2 regions of the Planococcus sp. TJ-301 genome follow, and region 1 is predicted to be linked to the other one. Evidence: riboswitches for the same ligand, from Rfam matches in the RefSeq annotation. Region 1 holds a riboswitch; the other holds the start of a gene.
The links. A riboswitch is a leader RNA that binds a small molecule or an ion and turns the genes downstream of it on or off. The one in region 1 is predicted to bind thiamine pyrophosphate.

Region 1 (12,044 bases):
GAGCGGCGTCATTTTCACAGGTATCTTATTGATCAAAAAACGGCCATTAACAAGGGCTTGATAAGAACAAGCATCACAAACCCGTATGGAATTTATTCCGTGCGGGTTTTGTTTTTGTGGATTCGATTCATTTAGAAGTTATTAAAAATTCTCTGACGCCTTTTCATTTCGCTTCAGCGCACTTTCATGTCTCGAAGCTAGCGAAGCGATGCAGGAGCAGTATGTTTACCCTCGCCGCCTTCCGCTTCATTCAAAGGTATTTCTTAATAGAGAATCATTTCTTTTATCAAAAAACATGAAAGATATGCTCGCTGAAGTTTCCAGCAAATCTCAAGATATGGAGCAAAACACCTCCGACTCCCGCGGGGCTGTATTGCGGAATATCTTTCTTAGATTTATTTGAAACCCAGGATTTTTTACTTTTTAATCATAGAAAAACGCACCGGGATAAAATCCGGTGCGTTTTTGGCATTCAGTCTAATTTAGTGAGCAAAATCGGCTCGCCTTTTGTCACCAGTACAGTGTGTTCAATCTGCGCCACCAACGACTGGTCAGGCGTGATGAAAGTCCAGCCATCCCCTGATTCGATAATGTGTTCGGCTTTCTGTGAAATGAACGGCTCCACTGCCAGGACCATACCTTCTTTCAGGATGGTTTTTTCCCACGCGTCGTAATAATTCAAGATATGCTGAGGAGCTTCATGAAGCGATTTTCCTATGCCGTGCCCTGTCAGGTTCTTGATGACGAATAGGCCCTGCTGCTTCGCTTCGCGCTCGACCGCTTTGCCGATCTGGTTCAGCTTCGCGCCGGCCTTGACTTTCGTCATCGCAAAATCAAATGCGGACGCAGCCACTTCGCACAGTTTCTCTTTTTCAGCGTGGCCTTCGCCCACCACAAAAGAGATGCCTGTGTCGGAAAAATAACCTTCCAAAGAACCCGATACGTCGATGTTGACCATATCGCCTTCTTTGATGACGCGGCTGCCAGGAATGCCGTGGGCAACTTCCTCGTTGACGCTGATGCACGTGAATCCCGGGAAATCATATTCCGATTTCGGGCCGGACACGCCGCCTAGTTCGTCGAACAGGCGGCCGCCCAGTTCGTCGATTTCTTTCGTCGTCACTCCTGGTTTTGTCGCCGCCTTCATCGCCTCGCGTATTTCGGCTACCATACGGCCGGCTTTTTTCAGCATTTCTATATCTTGTTCAGTAGTAGCAATCATTGAATAACCCTTCTTTCAAATTGTCTATGAAAAATTATACCATAAGAAAAGAGGACTATCACAACAATAGTCCCCCCTTTTATTATTGATTTGCGTGTACCAGTTTCGGAGCGGCAGCGAACAGCGCCGAACAGACAAATGCTGCCAACAGGAATACTGGAATCATATAAGTCGCGTTATAGACTGCTGAATAGACAAGCACATTGCCTTCCGCAAACATGCCGAAGAACAAGATGCCTGTCACCACATGCATGGCATATCGCAATAACGAGCCGAGCAGCACTCCGGCTATGATAGCTGACACCATCTGTCCAGTGCGTTTTTTTTCAGCCGCTCTCAAATATCTTCCGCGCATAATTCCTGCCAAGCCAACGACGCCATAAGCCGCCAGGTAATCCAGGATGACCTGCAGCACGACATAGCCGAAAGACAGCGGCGTCACGGAGACCGTACCCGTCACTATTTGCAGCAGCCCGACCAGCACGCCCGTCAATACACCAGCAAGGACGCCTCTGCGGAAAGCCATCAGGACGATTGGAATCATCACCAGGCTGACAGAGCCCCCTTGCGGCATTTTGAACGCGATAAAGTCGAGCACAAAGCCCAACGCACCGAAAATCGCGATTTCCATCATTAAAATCACTCGTAAATTTCTCATAGCTTCCTCCTTATGTGTTGTGCACATCACCAGAAGGGCCGCGAATCAAAACCATATAAAAGCGGCGCCAGGATAGATCCTGGCGCCGCGTAAGGGCAGGTTTCCATCCACATCCCTGCGCAAGTGTTAACTTACAGGTTCAAAGGGTAAGAACAGAACGTTCACTCTCAGCAAATAGCTCCCCTTGTGGTGTATACAATTATTATCTTACACTTGTATTGTACACAAGCGCATTCTTGAATGCAAACCTGTTTCAAGCAGCGTCAGCAGGGTAACAGGTATATAGCGAGAAATTCAAGAAAGGTGGTGGAGGCAGCAGGAACAACTGCTGCTGAAAATATTATGATCGAGCTTTTGAAAGAACTGATTAAGATCCAAAGCGATACGAAAGAAGGGGCAAATGAAGCGCTCGAATATTGTGCGGGATGGCTCGAGAAGAATGGCCAGGACGTAAAGGTCCACGATAACAACGGCTATAAGATGTTGACAGCCATCAAAGGCCAAGGCACGGAAACCCTCATCTGGAATGGCCACGTCGATGTTGTGCCGGGGCATCCGGAACAATATGTGCCTATTGAAAAAGCCGGACGCATTTACGGACGTGGGTCTGCGGACATGAAAGCGGGAGTCGCCGCCATGATGCAGGCATTCGTCGAATTGGACGCCTCTAAATTGAACCGGATCGTGCAGCTTCATATTGTTACAGATGAAGAAATCGGTGGGCGCAACACGTCGAAATGGCTCGTTGAACAAGGCTATACCGGAGACTTTGTCATTTGCGGCGAACCTACTGGATTGAAAATCGGGCTGCAGTCAAAAGGGATTCTGCGCATGGATCTGACGTTCAAAGGCAAACCAGCGCATGGCAGCCGTCCTTGGGAAGGAATCAATGCCATTGAATCCGCGATGAAATTCCATGCAGGAATGTCCGACCTGCCGTTCCGCAAAGAGTCGACGGAATATTACGAGCAGCCGTCAGTAAATCTCCCGATTATCAAAGCCGGCGACCGTTATAACGTTGTGCCGGAAATCTGTGAAATGTCCTACGATATCCGTTTCATGCCGGGCCAGGACAAAGAGGAAATCGTCCGCCAAATGAAAGAATTGGCAGAGCGGCTCAATCTAGACATGGAATATAAAGCTAGTGGCTCGACGCCGGCATTGACGACCACAAAAGAAAACCGCTCCATCCAGTCCCTGGAAAAAGCGATTTCAGATACAACAGGCGAGACCCCTGTGTTGTTTGGGCAGCACGGCGCAGCTGACACCCGCTATTATGCGGAGGTCAATGGCGGCGAAGGGGCAATCGAGTTCGGTCCGACCGGAGATGACTGGCATGGCAACGCGGAATATGTAGAAGTCCAAAGCGTCCATCAGTACAAAGACATCTTGTTGGCCCTCGCCCTATCACCTGTATATGTTTAAAGCAGACACCTTTTGGGAATACTATACTAACTTACTCATGACAGGAGAGATTTAAATGGCATTAGGACGTTTATTGAAAACTGCGATAAAATTTGCACCCATCGCTTACCCGATTATCCGCAAAGCTATGAACAAAAAAAAAGCCAGCAACGCGGGCCAATATAAAACACCACAATCAAAACGATAAGATAAAAAGAGCTGCAGCGATTCTCGCTGCAGCTCTTTTTCCTCTTTAACTATAAGGGATGGCTTCTTTTAGCGCCAATAGTCCGGCGGCATTGTGCCGGGACGGATTCACGGCCGCTGAGCTTCCTTCCAATTCACCAGAAGACTCTTCATCTTGCTGAGCCTGGATTTCTTCAAAAGAAACCGGAGCCGCGGCAGGCACTTCCCAGTCTTCCACTGTCCACCCTTTTTGGTAGACATCGAAAAAGGCGTTTGCCATTGTCTGGTAGCCGCTTAAATTCGGGTGTACATCCGCTGCGTTTGGAACTTGGTCGACTCCATCTTTGCCGAATCCATCAGCCACAGGGACAAACAGCGCTCCATTTTTTTGCGCGGTTGTTTCCAGGATTTCATTAAGCCGGTCGAGCTGCAAAGCAGTCCCCGCCTTCTGGGAGTCCCGGGCATGCGGATAGGCAAAATAATAGCCCATTACATAGACGTCCGCATCCGGAGCGCGCTGTTCGAGCTCTGCAAGAATTTTTTCCAAATTCGCTCGTGCGCCATTCAACGCAAAGTCCACTTGGATCTGCCCGAACGATAATGACCCTTCCGCAGGGTCAGCCGACACCAGCCTGAGCAGGTCATTTGCGCCTGCTGATACCGTAATGATGTTAGCATTCTTCAATACATCTTGGGCTTCTTCGGAAGTTACCCGGTCAAGAACATCATGAGTCGTAAAACCCGGAAAAGCTAATTCTTTCGTATAAAAAGCGACGGGTTGCTGCCGCGCCAATTCTTTTGCAATCATGTCTGAATAGCCTGCATCAATTGCAGAATTCGGAGTTTGGCCTGCTGCTAAGGAGTCGCCAATTGCTACATATTTTGCAGGGGTACGGACTGCCGCGTGTGAAGTTGCGGCGCCGCTCACCCATAACATAAATACCAGCATTATCATCAAGCTCTTCTTCACATTATCCACCTCTTAAAATGCCCAGTTTCCATTACGGAAAACCGGTTCGCTCGTACCATCTTCATAGAGTCCGTCAATATCCATCTCAGCGCTGCCGATCATAAAGTCCTCATGGACGATTGACGTGTTCAACCCGATCGATTGGAGTTGGGTCCGTTCTAAGTCACGCGCCCCTTCGAAACATGTCGGGTAGGAATCGCCGATCGCCAAATGGTTCGAAGCATTTTCATCAAACAATGTATTAAAAAACAAGATGCCTGAATCAGAAATCGGTGAATGATGCGGCACCAAAGCCACTTCGCCAAGATATGCCGATCCCTCGTCCGAACAGATCATTTCGTCCAATAATTCCTGTCCTTGCTCCGCTGTCGCTTTGACAATTTTCCCTTTGGCGAATTCAAGCGTGAAACCGTCGATGATATTGCCTTGGTAAACCAGGGGTTTTGTATTCGTAACCACACCTTCGACTCCGTATTTCAACGGCACAGTATAAACTTCCTCCGTCGGCATATTGGCAATGAACGGATTGCCCTGCGGTGTTTTTGCAGCGCCCGTCATCCATATATGTTTGTCCGGCAACGCAATCGTCAAATCTGTGCCAGGTGCCCGGTAATGCAGCTTGCTGAACTTTTTGCTATTTAATTGCGAAGCACGCTCTTCAAGCAAACCGATATGCTGTTTCCATTGGTCCACAGCATCGCTTTCGCCAATCCGCACTGTTTTGAAAATCGCTTCCCATAAAGCCTCTTGTTGTCTTTCCTCATCAAGTTCCGGAAAAACTTTCTTCGCCCAACCTTTGGACGGGATGGCAACGATCGACCAGGCAATCTTATCCGTCCCCACCGCTTGGCGGTAGCGCTCTAATGCTTTGCCTGCGGATTTCTGTGAATCGGATAGCCGCTTGGCCGGAATGCCTGTCAGCAAATCCGGGTCTTCAGCATCTATCCACAAGAACGATCCCCCAGTATCGATAATTTCATCGCGCTGCATGACGGACCAGTGCGGATATTCATTGAACGCTTCGTCTGGAGCCATTTCGAAATGGATTCTTGTCTGAAGCGGATCTGTGTAATTAACATGGACGCGCTTCGCACCCGCTTCATATGCTTTCGCCACTACTAGCCGCGTGAATTCGACCGTATCAATCGTCGTATTGATCATGACGAGCTGGCCTTTTTGAACATTCAAGCCGACTTGGACAGTCAGTTCAGCATACTGCTCCAGATTTTGTTGGAAAGTCATCTTTTACTCCCCTTTTCAGAAATTGTTTTGCTGCTTCCTTCTATCAGACGGCCTCCGTGAAGGATCTTCTGGACCGGTTTTGACGGTAGCTCTTTGGTAAATTTTTTATAATGGCGTTCATCTGCATAAGCAAGCAGCGTGAGGACTTCCCCATCTGCTCCGGCGCGGCCGGTTCTGCCGGAACGGTGTTGGTATTGCTGGATCGTCTGCGGTACGTCAACGTGAATGACATGTGTCACTTGATCGATATCAAGGCCGCGTGCAGCCACCTCTGTTGCAATCAACACAGATACTTCACCCTTGCGGAATTGGTCAAGCGCATTTTTACGCTCATCTTTTTTCATTTCCGAATGCAGCGCCACGATTTTCGCATCGCGGTATTTCAATTTGTTTTCTTTCATAAGCAATTGGTCCAAGTTATTGACGAACGCCAACGCTTTGACGTTTTCAAGATTGGAAATCTTGCGCAGCATTTCGGTTTTTTCCCGTTCGTCCACTTTGATGAACGAATGCGTCACTTTGCCTTGCATCGGCATATCTTCGGCTTTCACCTTGAGGCGTGTCGGATGCTGCATCATACGGTCAGCTACGAGCTCCACTTCTTCAGTGATCGTTGCTGATACCAACACGAGCTGGCGGCCATGCTGTGTTTTTTCAATCAAGTCTTTCATGATATTGCGGTGTTCACGCGCCATCAGCTGATCGCCTTCATCAAGCACGAGCATGCGGATTTCATGCATTTTCAATTTCTTGTTTTTGACCAATTCGTTCAAACGCCCTGGCGTACCGACAACTATCGATGGCTTTTTCTTCAGTTTTTCCAGCTGGCGCTGCATATTTGCTCCGCCAATCAATTGAGTAACTGTAATATCCGTGCCTTCAGTCCATTCGCGCACCACATTGACGATTTGCATCGACAACTCCTGTGACGGGGCGATAATCATGGCTTGGATTGAGGGCTTTTCAGGGTTAATGCGTTGCAGGATCGGCAATAAATAAGCCAATGTTTTTCCTGTGCCTGTTGGAGATTCCGCGACGATGTCATTTCCTGCGAGCATTTCCGGAATCATCTGTTCCTGGATCGGCATCGCCGTTTCATATCCTGCTTTTTTCCATTTTTCTTGCCAAATCGGGCTTAACTGTTCTATAAAATTCATGTCCTATTCCACCTTCTCTTCGATGCCTCTAGTGTAACATATCCGGCGCCGCTACGCCTTTTTCAAACGAAAAAGCTGCCTCCAAAAAAAGAAGGCAGCCCAGGTATTTCATTGTGATTCCGCAACTTCTGTGCGCTTGTAAACTTCTTCTTTTTCCGCTTCTTCGACTGGGCGGACCGGTTTTTTGATAAACAGCGCCAATAATAATGCGGCTATTGCGATGAACGTCGATATTTCAAATGCGTAGTTGATCCCTTCAAGAAGCGCTGAATTCATAATGCCCTCAGGCGCTGTCCCGCTAGCCGCCAATTCCTGCGCCACCGATTCGGTCCGCATATTCATCAACGTGATAAGGAACGCGGATCCAATGGCACCTGATACCTGCTGCAATGTATTATTGATGGCAGTGCCGTGCGGATAGGACTTGATCGGCAGTGTATTGAGCCCGTTCGTCATAACGGGCATCATGACCATTGAAATTCCGAACATGCGAAACGTATAAATTGCCATGATTTGCAGAAAGCTTGTTTCCATCGATAATTGACTGAAAAGGAACGTTGTGATGACGACAATCGCCAGCCCAGGAACCGCTAATACTTTTGCGCCGAAGCGGTCGAATAGCCGTCCGGTGATCGGCGACATGATCCCCATCAGCAAAGCCCCTGGCAGCATCAGCAGGCCGGACTCAATTGGTGATATCCCTTTGATGGTCTGGACATAGATCGGCATCAAAATCATGCCGGAAAACATCGACATCGCCAGTGCAATTGATATAACGGAAGACAACGCGAACATTGGATATTTATAGATGCGTACTTGCAGCAAAGGTTTGTCCAGTTTCAGCTGGCGCCAGATAAAGATTGCCAGTGCCAACAGCCCTACTGAAATCGTTCCATAGACTGCCGGGGTTTGCCATCCCATCGAGCCGGCCGAACTGAAGCCGTATAAAACGCCGCCGAATCCGATGCTGGATAAAATCACAGATGCTTTATCCAGCGTGATTTCGCGGTCTTGGAATGTCAGGTTTTTCAGTTTCACTGTGCCGAGCGCTAGAGAAATCAAAGCAATCGGCAAGACGATCCAAAAAAGTACACGCCACGAATAATGTTCCACGATAAAGCCGGAAAGCGTCGGACCGATTGCCGGTGCCACAACCATGACCAATCCGAAGAATCCCATCGCTGACCCTCTTTTTTCAACTGGAAAAGCAGCTAGCATTACATTCATTAAAAGCGGCATCATTAAAGCCGATCCCGACGCCTGGATCATCCGGCCAGTAAGCAAAACGCCGAATGTTGGCGACAATGCCGCAATCAATGTTCCTATAGAAAACAAAGACATCGCTACGATGAATATAGCGCGGTTTGAATAGCGCTGGATGAAATATGCGCTAGCAGGTATCAAGATGCCGTTCACTAGCATATAACCGGTGACCAGCCATTGTACTGTAGATGCATCTTCAATATTCAAATCCACCATAATGGAAGGCAGGGCGACATTCAATAAGGTTTGGGTGAAGATAGCCACAAATGCTCCGGTAAAAAGGATGGCTATTATGCCATAAGGCGGTTTTTTCTGTTCTGTCATTCTACTAATTCCTCCGTAAATTTCAGCTTTATTTTAATTCTCCAATGCTTCATTCCACCATTTTATACCGACAGTATAATTTTATCAACTAAAATAGACTAGCAGTCTAAAAAATTGATTTGGAAAGGTTTTCAAGCTATGATAAAGCTGAAGTTAAGTTGAAGTAGTAGTTTATAATCTTCGATATTCCGCAAAACAGCTGCGAAGGTATTGATCCAAGAATCGGGAAAATACCTTTGCGACGAAGTGCGTAGCACTGCAACGCACTTTAATGTCTTGAAGCTAGCGCAGCGATGAAGAAGCAGAAAGTTCTTAGCAATGAGACGAGTGGTCTCCTCGGCTAATGGCGAGAGCCAAGGAGGTGCCAGTAACTTTCGGCAACTCCTTAGCGACGAGCTTGCGCAGGAGCAATCTTCTTTGTTCTGCACAAAGCGGCCGAAGCGGTACATAAAAATTTACTTTTTTAGTTCAACTTATAGATAAAGAAAGTACAAAGGTGAATAAAAAATGAATCCAAAAAAACAGAACATCATCAACGCCGCTTACACCCTTTTTATCAATAAAGGCTACAACGCTTCGTCGATCCAGGATATCCTCGACGAAGCTGGCGTCTCAAAAGGCACATTTTATAATTACTTCACTTCCAAAACACAATGCCTCATCGCCATCATGGAATCAATCGGCAGCGAACTGAGCCAATTGCGGATGGCTGCGGCTGCCGGCCGGCCTGCAAACGATCCACAGGTCCTTGCTGATCAATTGAGCATCCGCATCAAATTGAATCAGGAAAAAAATCTCTTTTCACTCTATGAAAGCATTTTTTACTCACAGGATCAGGAACTAAAGGAATTTTCCAAGCTCACTTATTTGAAGGAGCTTGATTGGATTGCTTCCCGGATTGTCGACGTCTTCGGCAAGAGAGCGAAACCGTATGCACTTGACAATGCGGCAGCACTCCACGGTTCGATCCAGCAGCTTTTCCATCTATGGAAAGTGACATCGCACGAGGTGCTGCCGACTGATGAACTCGCTTCATTCGTCGTGCGGCGTTTAGAAGTGACCATGGCCCATCAAATCGCTTCAGGCGACCGCTTTATCCGGGAAACCGGGCTGTATCCGAAAAAACATGCTGAAAACCTGTCGCCAAATGAACTCGGAGCCCAGCTCGAGAGCTATAGCAAGTCAGCGGCTGATGATGATAATACGGCGCAGCTCGTGGCTTTCCTGGGCAGCGAATTGCAGTCGGACAAGCCACGCAAAGTGTTGATTGAAAGCGTTCTTGGCACTGTCGCCAACAAAAGCGGACATGAAGCTGAATTGCTGGCTATGCTTGAACAGGTATGGAAACAGCTCGCAAAGCTATAAACACAAAAAAGGACAGAACAAGAGCCATGAATTCGGCTTTTGCTCTGTCCTTTTCATTTATGGTTTTCTGCGCCCCTGAACGGCTTGCTCAAACGCATAGGCGTATTCGATCAGCTCAGGTTCGCTAAAAGCTTTGCCTGTAAATGTAATATTGAACGGTTCGTTTTCACGGCTGTAGCTGAACGGTACGGTAATGGACGGAAATCCTGCCGCAGCCCCGATGTTGCAGCCATAGTCTTTCGGCAAAATGAGGGCATCTGCTCCTGTTTTTTTTAACGTGGCGCTGATGCCTTGCTTGCCAGCCAAAAACCGGTTCCGCTCTAAGGTTTCCAAGTATTCACGCTCTGTTAATTTGCCGCTCGTGCCGGCGGCTTGTTCAAAAAGGTTTTGCCCGAATTTCAATGTTTCCGCTGCATGCGCGAGATTGAATGCGATGGCATCATCCAACGAACGGATTGGATTTTCACGGTCGGTCTTCGCTAAATAATGGTTGATGCCCGCTTTGAATTCATGCAGCAGCACCGCAAATCCGAGATCTTCCTGCGTGACCCCTAAATCGACATCGTCGATGATTTGTGCCCCGCATTGCCGCAGCCTATCAAGTGATGCATTGAACAACTCCAACTCTTCAGAGGACAGCTTGTCTAGAAAAAGATTTCTCGGCACACCCAGTTTGGTTCCCGCCAACCCATCTTTATTGAAATGCTTCTTCCAATCGTAAGATTCGAATGGTTCAGCGAATGCCGTAACGGCATCTTCAGGATCACGCCCGATCAATTGGGCGAAGACCGTAACTGCGTCCTCGACGGTGCGTGCAAGAGGTCCAGCAGTGTCCTGTGTCAATGATATCGGAATGATGCCGCTTCTGCTGATCATTCCGACCGTCGGTTTGATGCCAACCAAGCTATTCCGGGCAGCCGGATCAATAATGGACCCTGACGTTTCTGTGCCAATTGCTGCAGCGGCTAAATTGGCTGCGACCGCTGCCGCAGAACCAGAACTGGAACCGCCAACATCGAAAGCGCCATAAGGATTTTTCACTTGCCCACCGCGCGAACTAAAGCCGTTCTCCATTTTATCCGTCATGAAGTTCGCCCATTCCGTCATGTTCGTCTTGCCGATGATTATGGCGCCTGCACTGCGCAGCTTTTCGACAACTTTGGCATCGCACAGTGCGTAATGGTCTTTCAATGCCAGCGAACCTGCGCTTGTATGCATCATGTCGTCCGTGCCCATATTGTCCTTCAGCAAAACCGGAATGCCGTGCAGCGGTGAACGTACGCCTTTATGCAGGCGTTCAAAATCCAGCGCCTGCGCAATCTGCACAGCTTCGGGATTGAGTTCCAGCACGGCATTGATGCTTTCACCCGACAGTGAAATATTCTCTTTGTACATTAAAACAAGTTCTTCTGAAGTCAGCTTCCCTTCAGCCATTTCCTGCTGAAGTTCTGCAATCGTTTTGTCATCCAGTTGTTCCAGCCGGTATTGTTCCAATTTTTTGTGATGCATCAGGTTCCCTCCCATATACGGATGTACAGCTGATTCCATTCTCCAAATTCCCGTCATTGAAAAAAGCCGGGTTGGCCCGGCTTATATTTCCTCAGTATAGCTTTTCATCAATTCATACAGAGACAATTCGTATAGTTGTCTTCCCTCTATTTTAAATACATTCTGTTCAACTAAATGATCGATGATGATCGAACGTTTATCTTCGAATTTCGATTCTGGTATGTGTTCCATAATGGCCGTTCTCTCCTTAGCAATTTATTCTCTTTTCTTTACCTCGAACACACGGTCTTAAAACCTTTCGACTGCAGAAATAAAACAAAAGTTTTCAGTCCGCCTTATTTGCCAGCCCTTGCCTTAAGAGGCCGATCGGAAAAGTCGCAAAATCGGTCGATCATGTCTTCAATTTTTGCCTGCCGCGTATTGCGGGACCAGTTGATGACGCCTGTCTCATAGACGTCAGCACCTTTCGATTCGCAGATTTTCTTCATCTGTCCAATGGAGCGGCTGCCCCCCATAAATGGAAACGGGAAAGATTGGGTAACGAAGAGAGCCACCATTTTGTCACCCAGATCAGGAAGCTGTTCCAAATACAGGCGCATCGTGGGGGATACCGCCATGCCGTAGACCGGTGCCCCGAATACGACTAGCTCGTAAGGCTCGACCGGCGGAATTTCCTTCAGCTGCCCGTTTTTTGCATTTTTCGGCTGTTCTTCCACCGGCACCACCTTTTTCAATTCCACCGTA
Region 2 (12,044 bases), on a different contig from region 1:
TCTTACGGGTTTTATTTGTTGATTGTCAGGCCTGTTAAAAGGTTTTATGTGGCCGTCTAATTTGGAATATGCTGCTTAAAGCGGAGCAGCTTAGCAGTAACCACCTTTTCATATTCTGTTACACAGAGCGCACATCCAATGTTTTCGCCAGTTTAAGCTTTTTCGGTTCGATGTAGATATTCCGTTTATGCCAACGGAAATAAGGCACGTGCTCAAGGGTCGCAGGCACTTTCATCGTTTTGTTGAGCCCATAGACCGCGTATTGCTCTTCCGGGATGCGGCTGGCAATATGCAGCTGCCCTCCCCCTGTAAAAGCGATCAGCCCCGATGTGAACAAAGCGGCATGGTTTGCGCACAAAAGGATGCCGTTATGTGGATCCAGCCTTTCAGCATCGGTGCTGTCTTTCCATGGTTTGGCGTAGCTCGCGGTCAATGCTGCATCGATGGCGATTCCGCAGAGAGGGCATTCATTATGCCATAATTGCAAAAGGCTCCTGCTGAATTGCTTTTTGCTGCGCCGCACTTTTTCCTTTATTTCCATTTCCATCTCTGAAATCATGGTCATCAGTGGATTATGCGTGGATTTTTTCACTACTTCAATCGCCAATTCAAGCTGTTCTTCTTCGGGTGCAAAGAAATTCAGGCTGGTGATAAACTCCAGCAGCTTCATGGCGAGTTCTTCGTTGCATGGATATAAATAGCCTGAATTGCCGCTCGCATCTTCCTGGAAAGGCGAATATTTCAATGGCAGCAAAGGCTGGATTGCATCGAAATGATCTCGGATAGCGAGCGGAAAATCCAATTCGTGGTAGACTGCTTCCGCAATGAAAGCTTCTTCTGTCCCCCCGGGGATTATGCCGTTTTTGCAGCCTTGGGTAATTAGGCTGATCGCAACGATATGCCCTTTTACGTAATGGAAAACATGATCTCTCTCTTTCAATTCCTGCATCCTTTTCCAAGAATGCGGCACCATCCCGGACTTATCGATGCGCGGCGTCCAGAGGATTCCACCGTTCCGTTCTTCATGATACGTTTCTCCCTGCATGACGATAAAGCTGTTCATAATGGCCCCCCAGTGATTCTTGATTCTCTTGTTTACCTAGCTTTTTCTAGTTTAACTCAATTCTTTTATTTCTGCCCGATCCTTGTACGCTTCTTGCAGTTTTATACCTAAGTTGAAATTCTATTCCGGTATATTTTGTCCCATAAGAAAATAAAGGATATACTTGAATACGTGTTAACTATAAGAAGAGGTGAGATTTATGAGAAGCGGAAATCCGAGTTTAAAAAATGAATCGTTTACGAAACATAGTGGTGTCGGTACCGGGGGGACAATGACCATTCAAGGCACGGTCAACAGAACATTGATTTTACTGTTATTGCTGCTGGCCACTTTCGTCTTTTCCTGGAACTTGTTCCTAAGCAATCCGGAAAGCGCAGTGCTATTGATGCTTGTCGGCGCTATCGGCGGCCTTATTGTCGCTTTGGTCACTATCTTTGTACCAAAAGTATCGCCGTATACAGCCCCTTTATACGCGTTGCTGGAAGGGCTATTTGTCGGGGCGATATCGGCCCAATACGAAGTCCAATACGGCGGCATCGTCTTCCAAGCGGTGCTATTGACCATCGGTGTGTTGTTGAGTTTATTGCTCGCTTATAAGTCGGGGTTCATCAAAGTGACCCAAAATTTCCGGCTGGGCGTTGTTGCAGCTACGGGCGGCATTTTCATCGTCTACCTTATCTCATTTATCGGAGGGTTTTTCGGTTTTGAAATTCCCCATTTGCACGAAGCGACGCCTCTTGGCATTGCCATCAGCGTGGTCATCGTCATTATCGCTGCATTGAATCTGGTGCTGGATTTCGACTTTATCGAGACTGCAGCCAATAAAGGAGTGCCGAAATATTATGAATGGTACGGCGCATTCGGTTTGCTGGTTACCTTAATTTGGCTGTACCTTGAAATTCTGCGCTTGCTGTCAAAATTGCGCAGCAGGTAATCTTCCAAACGTCCTTCGGGGCGGTTTTTTTTTGCAAAAAAAATTGCGGCTCCGGTAAATTCAGGAGCCGCGGCTTTCAGTTATTGGGTGTTATTTTTTGTTTGAGTTTACATTGTAAAAGAATTTCGCTGTAATCGACCCATCGCTGTTTTCGGCGATATCGGTTACGTGAATTCCTGAATCAGCAGGTGTAGCATTATTGCCTTTCCAGAAATAATACGATCCCGAATGGACATTGCTTGAAACAGGTGTGATTTCATCGCCTGTTTTAAAGAAGTCGGCAGCATCTCCACGGTTTTCGTTCTTTTCCAAATCGTATTTGCCATCCGCTTGCAGGACGGACAATCCATAATGGGTCACTTTTGTACCGTCAGCAGCTATTTGGAACTGGTTGTACTGATAGCGCTTGTTCATCCAGTTTTCTACATTGTTCGGGCGGAATCCGGCAGTTTGGTAAAGATTGATGACATTTTCATCAACATGCCATGCCAACAATCCATGTGCATCTTCGCCTTGGCGGATCAAACCTTGGTTAAATCCTTTTTGCTGCACGTTTTCGAATAAGAAGTATTCGGTTCCATTTGAACCCGGAACTTCCATTTTGACGATGCCGTTGTCAGATGCTGCTTCGTTGATCGGCGGCAACGTAATCGTCTGTGCGGCGCCTGGCGCTACCTCTACTGGATCTGCCCAACCAAGGAAAACTTTAGAGAACGGGTCAAATAGCGTCGGTGAATTTCCTGAATAAGCTGCCGCATTTGGATAGCGCATCCATGATCCACCAGCCATCATGGAGTAATTGCCTACACCTTCTGATGAGTAGACAGTATCATAGAAATCCGGCAATCCGAGAGCATGGCCAAATTCATGGGCGTAAACCCCTGGCTGTGCCGGGAATGGCCCAGTTGCAAGTTTGCTGTCGTATGAGTCTGTAGCGGCGTCATAGCCCGCCACGTTGCCTCCGATTCCAGGCTGGATGTTATAGTTGTCTACAAGCACTCCGTCATACGTCATATCTTCTTTGACGGTTTTATCGATCCAGGCCCCTTGGTCCATGCCTGCATAGACATCTGCCGGCTTCCCAGTTTCATAGTATTTGCCATAGTACAGCGCGCTCAGCAAGCTCCATTTATGCGACCAGAACTGTGCCGGGTCACTGCTGAATTCAGCACCTGTGCCTTCATGGACCACGAAAATGTTTGGCACTTCACCGTCCACTGCGTATTTAGAAAAGTCAATTTCGCTGTCAGCCGCTGCCAATAAATCACGGACAAATTCACCCGTATGCGCATCGCCATTTGCGTTGCCCAGAACGTACTTGCCGTTTTCAGCATACGTCCCTTCTTGATCCAAATAATAAGAAGCTCCTTTTGGCAATTCTACCCAAGCAAAATCCGTATTTTCTTTGCGGACAAGATTCACTTTTCCGTTGCTCGACTCTTTATAAACATTTTGCATCGTCCGGTCAGTCGGTACTTTCACTCCGTTATATTCTGCGTATTGCTTGAATTGCTCCAATTCATACGGATTGTATTCATCACCGAATATCAAATCTTCGTAATAACCTGCAGGCACTTGCCCCGGCATATCACCGATCGGCTCATCGCCTTCCTTATATTTCGCCAGAAGCACAAGAACTGGTACGTCACCTTCTGTTTGGTTATAAGCAACGTGGTTGTCGCCGGGTGCTTGGAACTTCTCCCCTTTGTTCACTAACTTTTCTGCTGGATCTGCTTTTGACAGATCAATGCCAAGCTCTTTAGCTTTTTCAGACAGTTCTGGAGAAGCTCCGACATGATGGGCTAAGCTCAGTTCACTTTGGTGGCTGACCCTTTCGGCAGTTGAGCCATTGGAATTCACTCCAGCAAAAACTGCGCCGCCGACTAAAGCAAGTGTTAAAGCTGATGTAGACAAGACTTTTAACATTGTTCGACCCCCTAAACGTTTTATGGTACTGGTAAATTGTATAAATAATTCAGTATATTTGGAATAGGTAGTATGTATCTATTGTAAATTAATAACATAGCTCTTTTTGCGTGTTTTATTCGGAACCCGAAGCAATATCGCATTCAGCATTCTTGGAGCCTTCCATTTGCCGGAAATTCTTCACTTCGCCAAAGAAAAAAGCTGCTCCAAAGGCCATTTAATGGCCGTTGGAGCAGCTTTGCTATTATTCATTAATCCGCTAGATGTTCATCAGCCCGGTCCATCAAGATGTACTCGAATGAACCGTCCAATTGATACCCGCCGTTTGTTTCGTTGATCGTGATTTGTGTTTCAAGTTCAGTTAATAATGTATTCAAGTTTTCCATCACCGGTTCCAGCGCATGCTTCGACGCTCCTCCGATAACATGGCTATCCAGGAAATAGTCTTTCAAGCATACTGGGGTTACTGCTTTCAGCTGGTGCGCATTCAACAGCAGATGGCGCAATACATGTGCTTGAGGCGCAGCCAATGCCTCCTTGATGCCGTTAAAGTGGAGCTCTGTTCCTGTATCTCCAAAAAATAGCATTAGGGTATCTTTAGGCGCTGAGCTGCACGTCTCTATGCATTCATCGATTGAACAATATTCGGTGCCGTCCAATGTCGTCATGCGGTACGCTTGGGATTTCAATATGCCTTCGTTATAGCTGAGTTGAGTGAAAAAATCGGCAAAAATCGGATTGCCCGATCCTTCGTTCTGCCCATTCTCTGAACCGATGACCAAGGTCTGGCATGCAGTATGCAGCGAGCAATTCGACAAGTACAAGACCACTCGATTAATTTGTTCCGTGCTGAGCAAGAACGCCCCATCGCTGTAACTCTTCTGAAAATCCAACGCCTTCTGGAAATGGCCGATAGATTCGCTGAATTTTTTTTGCAGATAAGCCAGGCAGCCTAATCTATAAGAAACAATCGGATTTTTCCGATCGTAGCTTTGCACTCTTTTCAAAACTTTTTCAGCTTTTACACGTTCTTGTGTGGTGCTTCCATGGACGCTGGAACTATAGCGCAGCAAATAACACACCAATTTTTTCTTTATATATGTATAATAATCGAGGTAGTCGTTATCGTCTTTGCTAAGAATCGACAAATGCGTATGCATCGCATCATAAATCTCGATTTTCGTGTAATTCAACAACCCTTTTCTGCTTTCTTCGCTCAAATGCAGCTCTTGTTCAATTTCTTCTAGTTCATCCAGACTTATATCACGATATCGCATGTTCTTCCTCCCAATAAATAAAACACTCTAAAATGTAGGGGTTCATTAATAAAAAAATATAAAAATCTTATAGTATAACAATAATATTGCACTAGACAAGGAATAAATAAGATAATTTTTACATTTATAACAAACTTGCAGTATTTTTATGATACCAATCATTGGCATGATAAACAATACATCTCATCAAATATATATTAAAAAATCTTTCCATCCCCTCTTTACTTCTTCAGAACCTTCCGCTAAACTGAACCCATCGGGAAAACCCGGCACAAAAAAACTGCATACCGTTTTCTGCACTAGGGGTGCTTAATTTTAGCTGAGATGCAAGCGCAAGCTTCGATCCCTTATAACTCGATCAGGTTAGGACCTGCGTGAGGAAGTGTGGCGCATTTCTGACCCAATCCTTTCTGGATTTCATACATGAAATTGTGGCTGCATCTTCGCGGATGCGGCCTTTTTTGTGTATATTTTTAAGGAGGATTTTTTATATGGAACCATTTCAATGCGGCACCAGCCCGATTGTCGGATTTCGCTTTTCTTTGCATCCGATGGCCGGGGATTTCATCCAAGTCATCAAAGGGGCGTTGCGGGAAACCGATACCTCAAATGTCTGGATGCACACCGACGATGTTTCGACCGTCATCCGCGGCAGGCAGCTCCACGTCTTCAATACGGCAAAGTCGATAGCGCTCCATGCTGGTAAGACGGGCGTGCATGTCGCCATGTCAGGCACGTTTTCTCTCGGCTGCCCAGGGGATTCTGCCGGAGACGCCTATTTGGACAAAGAAGATACTTTGTTGAACATCGACACGTCGAAGCAATATGTATCTTCGCAATTTGCGCTTTATCCCATGAACACTCCAGATTATATGGAAATCATCTACCGGGAAGTCGAACGTGCGAAAGAGCGTGGCGTCTTTAATGACTCCATGCATTATGCGAGCGGCATCCATGGCGATATCCATGATGTATTCGCTTTTTACGAAGAAGCGTTTACCAATGCGCGCTCTACCGAAAACGCACACCTAGTGATGACAGTCGCTTTGAGCATAAACAGCCCTTCTCACGGAGGTGGCAGCGGTGCTTAAAGATTGGAAATTGAAAGAAATCGTCTTGATGTCACTGTTCGGCGTTGTCTTTGGCATCGTTTATCTCTTATTTATCCACTTCGGCAATATTTGGGCGGGCATTATCGGACCGATCGCGTATGAATGGATGTTCGGCATCTGGTTTATCGTATCCATCATTTCGATGTACATTATTCGCAAACCTGGGGCTGCCGTTCTGCCTGAAACATTGGCGGCGTTAATAGAAGTCCTTCTTGGCAATGCGGTCGGACCACGTCTCATCTTGTCAGGGCTCATTCAAGGTCTTGGTGCAGAAGCAGCATTTGCGGTCACGCGTTACAGGCATTTCAACTTGGCAGTATTGATGCTTGCCGGCGCAGGATCTGCTGTGTTCAGTTTCGTCTATGGCTATTTCATATCGGGGTATGCAGCACTCGATCCGTCATTTGTCGCTTTGATGTTCACATTGCGTGTCTTGAGCGGCATGGTGATTGCAGGAATCGGCGGCAAATATATTGCCGATGGTCTCCTCGCAACTGGTTCGCTGCGCGGTTATGCAATTTCCCGCAGCAGCAAAGGTGATGCGGGTGCCTGAGGAAGTTATTCGATTAAATGATCTGTCATTCCGCTTCCCGGATTGCGGTAAAACGGTATTGAACAATGTATCAGCTGTTATCCATCAGGGAGAACGCATCATCGTTTGCGGGCCGAGCGGCTGCGGCAAAAGTACGTTAATGTATTTGCTGAACCGCCTTTATCCGCTCAATTGCGATGGCATCGTCAGCGGAGAAATCAAGTTGTTCGGAGAAAATGCGGAGGATTACGCCCCTGGAGAAATCAATCGCCGGATTGCTACAGTGTTTCAGGATCCCAACTCTCAATTCTGCATGCCGACAGTCGAAGAGGAATTGGCATTTACGCTGGAGAACCTTCATATTCCTTTCGCTGACATGGAAAAGCAGATTGCGGACATCCTAGATTTGACGTCTTTAACCAAGTGGAGACATTCCAAAATCCATAGCTTATCCGGCGGCATGAAACAGCGTGTCGCTGTCGCTTGCGCGTTGATCATGGATCCGGAAGTGCTCTTGCTAGACGAACCATTATCCCATCTTGATCCTTTGACTGCGCGCGATTTCGTCCGCTGGCTCGACGGATTACAGCAACATCGACACCTGACAATCATTGCTGTCGAACATAGGCTGGCAAACTGGGAAGCTTTCTTCGATCGAGAAATCAGGCTCGACAAAGACGGCCGGTTAATCGCGGATGGTCCGCCGGTGGCAGTCCCGGCCCTACAATTTCCTTCGCGGCTTTATAAGAAATTGGCAGAAGAAGCACTTTCCGTTCATCATTTGGCAGTAGAAATCAATGGCAAAACACGTCTCTTCCCCCTGTCATTCTCATTAAAACTCGGCGAAGTGGTGGTTGTCGCAGGTCCGAACGGCAGCGGGAAAACAACGCTTTTAAAAGCATTATGCGGCATTCACCAGCCGGTAGGCACCTTACAGGCTATTTCCCGGGCAGGCTATGTGCCTCAATCTCCCGAGTTCATGTTTTTGACGCAGAGCGTCACTCAGGAATTGGCGTATTCGGGAATCTCTTCGCTGCAGGAAATCAAACTTCTGTTGGAGCGGCTAAATCTCACTGCAATCGCGGATTCGCATCCATTTTCGGTGAGCCACGGCCAAAAACGGCGTGTTGCGATTGGCGCAATGCTTGCAGACAAGCGGCAAATTCTGCTTATGGATGAACCGACAGCCGGACAAGACGCCGAGTCGCTTAAGGAATTATATGATTTAATCCGGCAGCGGGCTGCAGAAGGGACAGCATTTTTAATCGTCACGCACGACATGACATTCGCTTTGGCGGTCGCTGATTCCTTGCTGCTGCTGAAAGATGGGTCGATGACCGGCAAGTATTCCGCGGCGGACTTATGGAAGCGGAATGACTTGCTGTTGGCGCATCATTTATTGCCTCCGGAAGGAACTTCAATCAATGAAGCATCTTTTGAATGACATGAACCCTTCATTTAAATTCGGCATTGTTACTTTGTCGATGATCGTGATGGCTTTCTTTTTCAACCCTTGGACTCCGTTAATATTTTGCGGCGGCATTGTATTATTACAAATCGTATTCAGCCGTACGAATTGGAAATTGTGGTTGGTTTGCATGCTGCCTTTTACACTTGGCTCATTCGGCTACTTATGGACCACCCTCGTTTTTGGCCGGTCTTCTAGTGGAACGATTATTTGGTCATCCGGTTTTTTTGACATCACCGATCAACAACTAAATTTGGCATTGTCCCTTTCCTTGAGGGTGCTGGCGTTTTCCGTGCTGTCTCTCATGTTCGCTTTCACTACTGCGCCTGTAAATTTTGTCATGAGTCTTATGCAGCAAATGAAGTTATCACCTAAATTGGCTTACAGCGTTCTGGTGGGCTACCATTTCCTGCCGCTTATAAAAGATGAATTCATGCAGATAAAGCAGGTTCATGAAATGAGAAATTTTTCAAAGGAAAATAGCAGATGGCACCGCCTCACTTCGATTTCCCGTATGCTTATTCCGACCCTTGCCGGTTCTGTCAGGAAAGCCGAAAGCGCCGCTTTTGCTATGGAAGCCCGCGGTTTTACCGGTGAAGCACGCACATCTTATTTTCGCCCGATAACGATAAAACCGAGTGATTATTGGTTCTCACTTCTTTTTGTCGCCCTTTTGGCTGCAAGTTGCATCTTCGGCGCTTTACTGAATAAATAAGTAAGTCAGCGGCTTGCATGTTGCAGGCCGCTTTTCAGTTTTTTCTTGTAGACGTTCTAGGTTTTTTAAAATTACCTTATGTAGTTATATACATTTACAATTTTCAAAGATTTTCTATATGTTTTTTGCTTTCTTCTATGATTTAAAACTGTTTGTTCGGATTTTTGCATTTATGGGTATAGATAACAAAACCCGTTTTGGAGGTGTCTTTGATGCACGAAATCCAATTGCTCGATGAAAAAGACGACCGAGTCTACCTTATTTATATGACTAACCGCCAAGACTCCTTTAAATTGTTCGAACGTGATATGTCCCAGATGATGGAGCGCGCCTCTGTTGAGATTTCAATTGGCTATACTAATTTATGGGCCATGAAGCGCATTGGCATTATTGAAAAAGAAAAAGTCTGTTACTTCCCTGACAACGAGCTGCTGATTGAGCCAGCCTTTTTTCTGCAACATTCAAAAATGGAAGTTTACATAATTTTTTTATTCGTTAAGTACAATCCTTCCGCTCCTTTTATGTTTTCTAAGCGCATGAACATGGAGCCATACAAGCGTTTCGAGGATGCCGCGGAGGCTGGCAGCCGACTGATCGAATTGATGGAAAACACCTATCCAGGCCGACAATTCAAAGTGTTATGCGCAAAATTGCTTTACGACATCCCTTGGCATTAAATAAACCGAAAAGCCGACAGCGAGAACTTCTCGCTGTCGGCTTTTTTCCCCTTACATTCATTCCAAGCGCGGGCTGCGCAGCACTGCTTTGTCATAGGCCAATTGAAAACCACTGCGTCTGACGTTGCGCGCTGAAGATGTCCCTGGTTTTGTTGTAACTGTGGCGTGTGTGCATCCTGCTGCTTTCGCATACCGAAGACGCTCTTCGATCAGCAAAGCCTGATAGCCTTTACCCCTTTTGGCAGGCAGCGTCGCGGTCATGAACAATTCCGCCAGCTCACCGTCTATTGCCATGCATCCCCCACCCGTGCATTCCCCATTTTCCCTTACCAGGAAAGCCGTATTGTTTTCAACTTGCCAAAATGACTTAACCGATTCGACCGCGACTTCCGATTGATAATCGTCGTCAGAAATACCTAGCGCTACCGCCCATGCCCATACATGGACATTTTCATCGTCCACTTTCTCGACGATTGCCTCGCTATCCCCCTGGACTTTTCTGGGCTGCCATAGGTGCAAATCAATAAGCCAGACGTTCAGAAAATGGTCAAATGTATAGCCGAGCAATTGTAGCCGCTTGATGAGCTTTTCATCCGCATATGGTGTTATTTCCAAGAAAAGCGAGAAATCAGTTCTTTTTTTACGTACAAAATTTTCCATTTCATCGATGTCAGCAGATGCGAGTCTCTCACCTGTTCCGAAGCCGAGCCCATGGCAGGAATCCCCTGAACAAAACACATCGCCTTTGCCTTTCAACACCAAATATTCACCTGTAAACGAAGGGCTTTGCTGCTGGTATTCTTTGAAATATGCCTGAGTCCCTTTTCTTTTAATGTCCTCAATCTTTTTTGATGTTTCCTTGTTATGTCCCCATTCCATCGGTAGCCTCCACCCTTCTTTACATTAAATCCGCTAGTCTTCTCTTTCAATCACTCCATCGGCAAAATAGAAAAACGGCATCCAAATCATTATTCAATTTGGATGCCGTTCTCAGTTTGAAATTTATTATTGCGGTGTATAGCTGATTTCATCTTCATCTTGTGCATCGACTCCGTTTTGGATGTGCACGATTGTACGCAGCAGCAATTTCGCTTTCGGATTGTCCAAAATCCAGCGATCATCTGGAACAATGTCAAATTGCTGCATGACCGTTCCTTTTGATTTCACTGTTCCGAAAAATTCCAGCGTCTGTTTTGTAATCACTTTCTCGATAATCTGAAAGTCGCTGTCTTCGCGGTACTCGTCAATCTGTGCCACCACTTGAAGTTCAATAAATTCAACTTCCTGATCGCTGTCGCCGCCTTCAAAATATATCGTACCATTCAGTGTTTCGCCTTCAATTAAATTCGGTCTCTCGACTACAGTGTCGATTTTCACGGAACCGATGCCTACCGAACTAAGGAATTTTTTGAAATTCATAAAATGGAGACCTCCAACTTTTTGTAAGTATTCTATACCACGAAAGAAATACCGTTAAACCGTTCAATTCAGTTCTGTGTAATCGTATTGATTTTCAAGATTGGATTCATGGCGGTTATAGCGCCGCTTGAATAATTTGTAGAAATGGCTGACCAGCACCCGGAGCAAAGCATACATCGGTATGCCGAGAATGACCCCGGCAATGCCGAAAAGCGAACCAGCAGTCAGCAGCACGAATATAATCGTCACGGGATGAATATACATTGTCTTGCCCATGACCTGCGGCGAAATCAGATTGCCTTCAACAAGCTGCACGACGGTCCAGACGACCGCCAGTTTGAGCAGCATGAACGGCGAAGTCACGAGCGCAATAATTGCGGCAGGCGCGATGGCAATAGCCGGTCCGATATACGGCACGACACTGGTGACCATCGCCAGGACACCAAGCAGCAATGCATACTCCATGCCAATGATCAGAAATCCGATGTAGACCATGACCCCGATGCAGAACGCGACGATCAACTGGCCCTGTATGTATGCGCCAAGCTGTTTGTCTGCTTCGCTCAGCACTTCCCGGGTATCGTCTCGGAAACGCGGCGGCAGCAGCTTGACGAAATATCCCGGCAGCTTATCGCCATCCTTCAGCAAATAAAACAAAATGAACGGAACGATGACAATCGACAAAATGACACTGGTAATCGTCGAGATAAAACCGGTGATTCCCGAAATAATGCCCGTTACGACGGATTGCAGCGTATCGGAAACATTTGCAGGCAGTGTAGCCATCAATTGTTCAATGTCAAAACTAGAGCCGCTGTAATAGTCGCCGACAACCGATGTTCGGAGAAAACCATCCAGAGCCGTCAGCAGATCCATGAAATAAGTTGGGAACTCCATGACCAAAGTCTGAAACTGCTCTTG

Region 2: it holds a riboswitch for thiamine pyrophosphate, as region 1 does, so the genes downstream of both, AC4EHJ_RS02995 (YkoF family thiamine/hydroxymethylpyrimidine-binding protein) here and thiT (energy-coupled thiamine transporter ThiT) in region 1, are expected to answer to the same signal.

The regions. Positions count from the first base shown of each region.
Region 1 is NZ_JBZDOH010000005.1:35,909-47,952, reverse strand. It holds gene AC4EHJ_RS16030 (TspO/MBR family protein) at 1-61, shown strand, start outside; gene map (type I methionyl aminopeptidase) at 473-1,222, opposite strand; gene thiT (energy-coupled thiamine transporter ThiT) at 1,305-1,880, opposite strand; TPP riboswitch at 1,976-2,075, opposite strand; gene AC4EHJ_RS16015 (M20 family metallopeptidase) at 2,223-3,305, shown strand; gene AC4EHJ_RS16010 (hypothetical protein) at 3,361-3,492, shown strand; gene AC4EHJ_RS16005 (SGNH/GDSL hydrolase family protein) at 3,538-4,440, opposite strand; gene AC4EHJ_RS16000 (aminopeptidase) at 4,453-5,682, opposite strand; gene AC4EHJ_RS15995 (DEAD/DEAH box helicase) at 5,679-6,839, opposite strand; gene AC4EHJ_RS15990 (MDR family MFS transporter) at 6,948-8,426, opposite strand; gene AC4EHJ_RS15985 (TetR/AcrR family transcriptional regulator) at 8,934-9,791, shown strand; gene AC4EHJ_RS15980 (amidase family protein) at 9,849-11,300, opposite strand; gene AC4EHJ_RS15975 (Fur-regulated basic protein FbpA) at 11,382-11,531, opposite strand; gene AC4EHJ_RS15970 (flavodoxin family protein) at 11,636-12,044, opposite strand, start outside.
Region 2 is NZ_JBZDOH010000001.1:588,087-600,130, forward strand. It holds gene AC4EHJ_RS02975 (HNH endonuclease) at 119-1,063, opposite strand; gene AC4EHJ_RS02980 (Bax inhibitor-1/YccA family protein) at 1,263-1,997, shown strand; gene AC4EHJ_RS02985 (M6 family metalloprotease domain-containing protein) at 2,088-3,923, opposite strand; gene AC4EHJ_RS02990 (hypothetical protein) at 4,175-5,200, opposite strand; TPP riboswitch at 5,492-5,598, shown strand; gene AC4EHJ_RS02995 (YkoF family thiamine/hydroxymethylpyrimidine-binding protein) at 5,692-6,291, shown strand; gene AC4EHJ_RS03000 (ECF transporter S component) at 6,284-6,865, shown strand; gene AC4EHJ_RS03005 (ABC transporter ATP-binding protein) at 6,852-8,288, shown strand; gene AC4EHJ_RS03010 (energy-coupling factor transporter transmembrane component T family protein) at 8,269-9,027, shown strand; gene AC4EHJ_RS03015 (hypothetical protein) at 9,240-9,704, shown strand; gene AC4EHJ_RS03020 (GNAT family N-acetyltransferase) at 9,762-10,583, opposite strand; gene AC4EHJ_RS03025 (sporulation protein) at 10,710-11,123, opposite strand; gene AC4EHJ_RS03030 (AI-2E family transporter) at 11,187-12,044, opposite strand, start outside.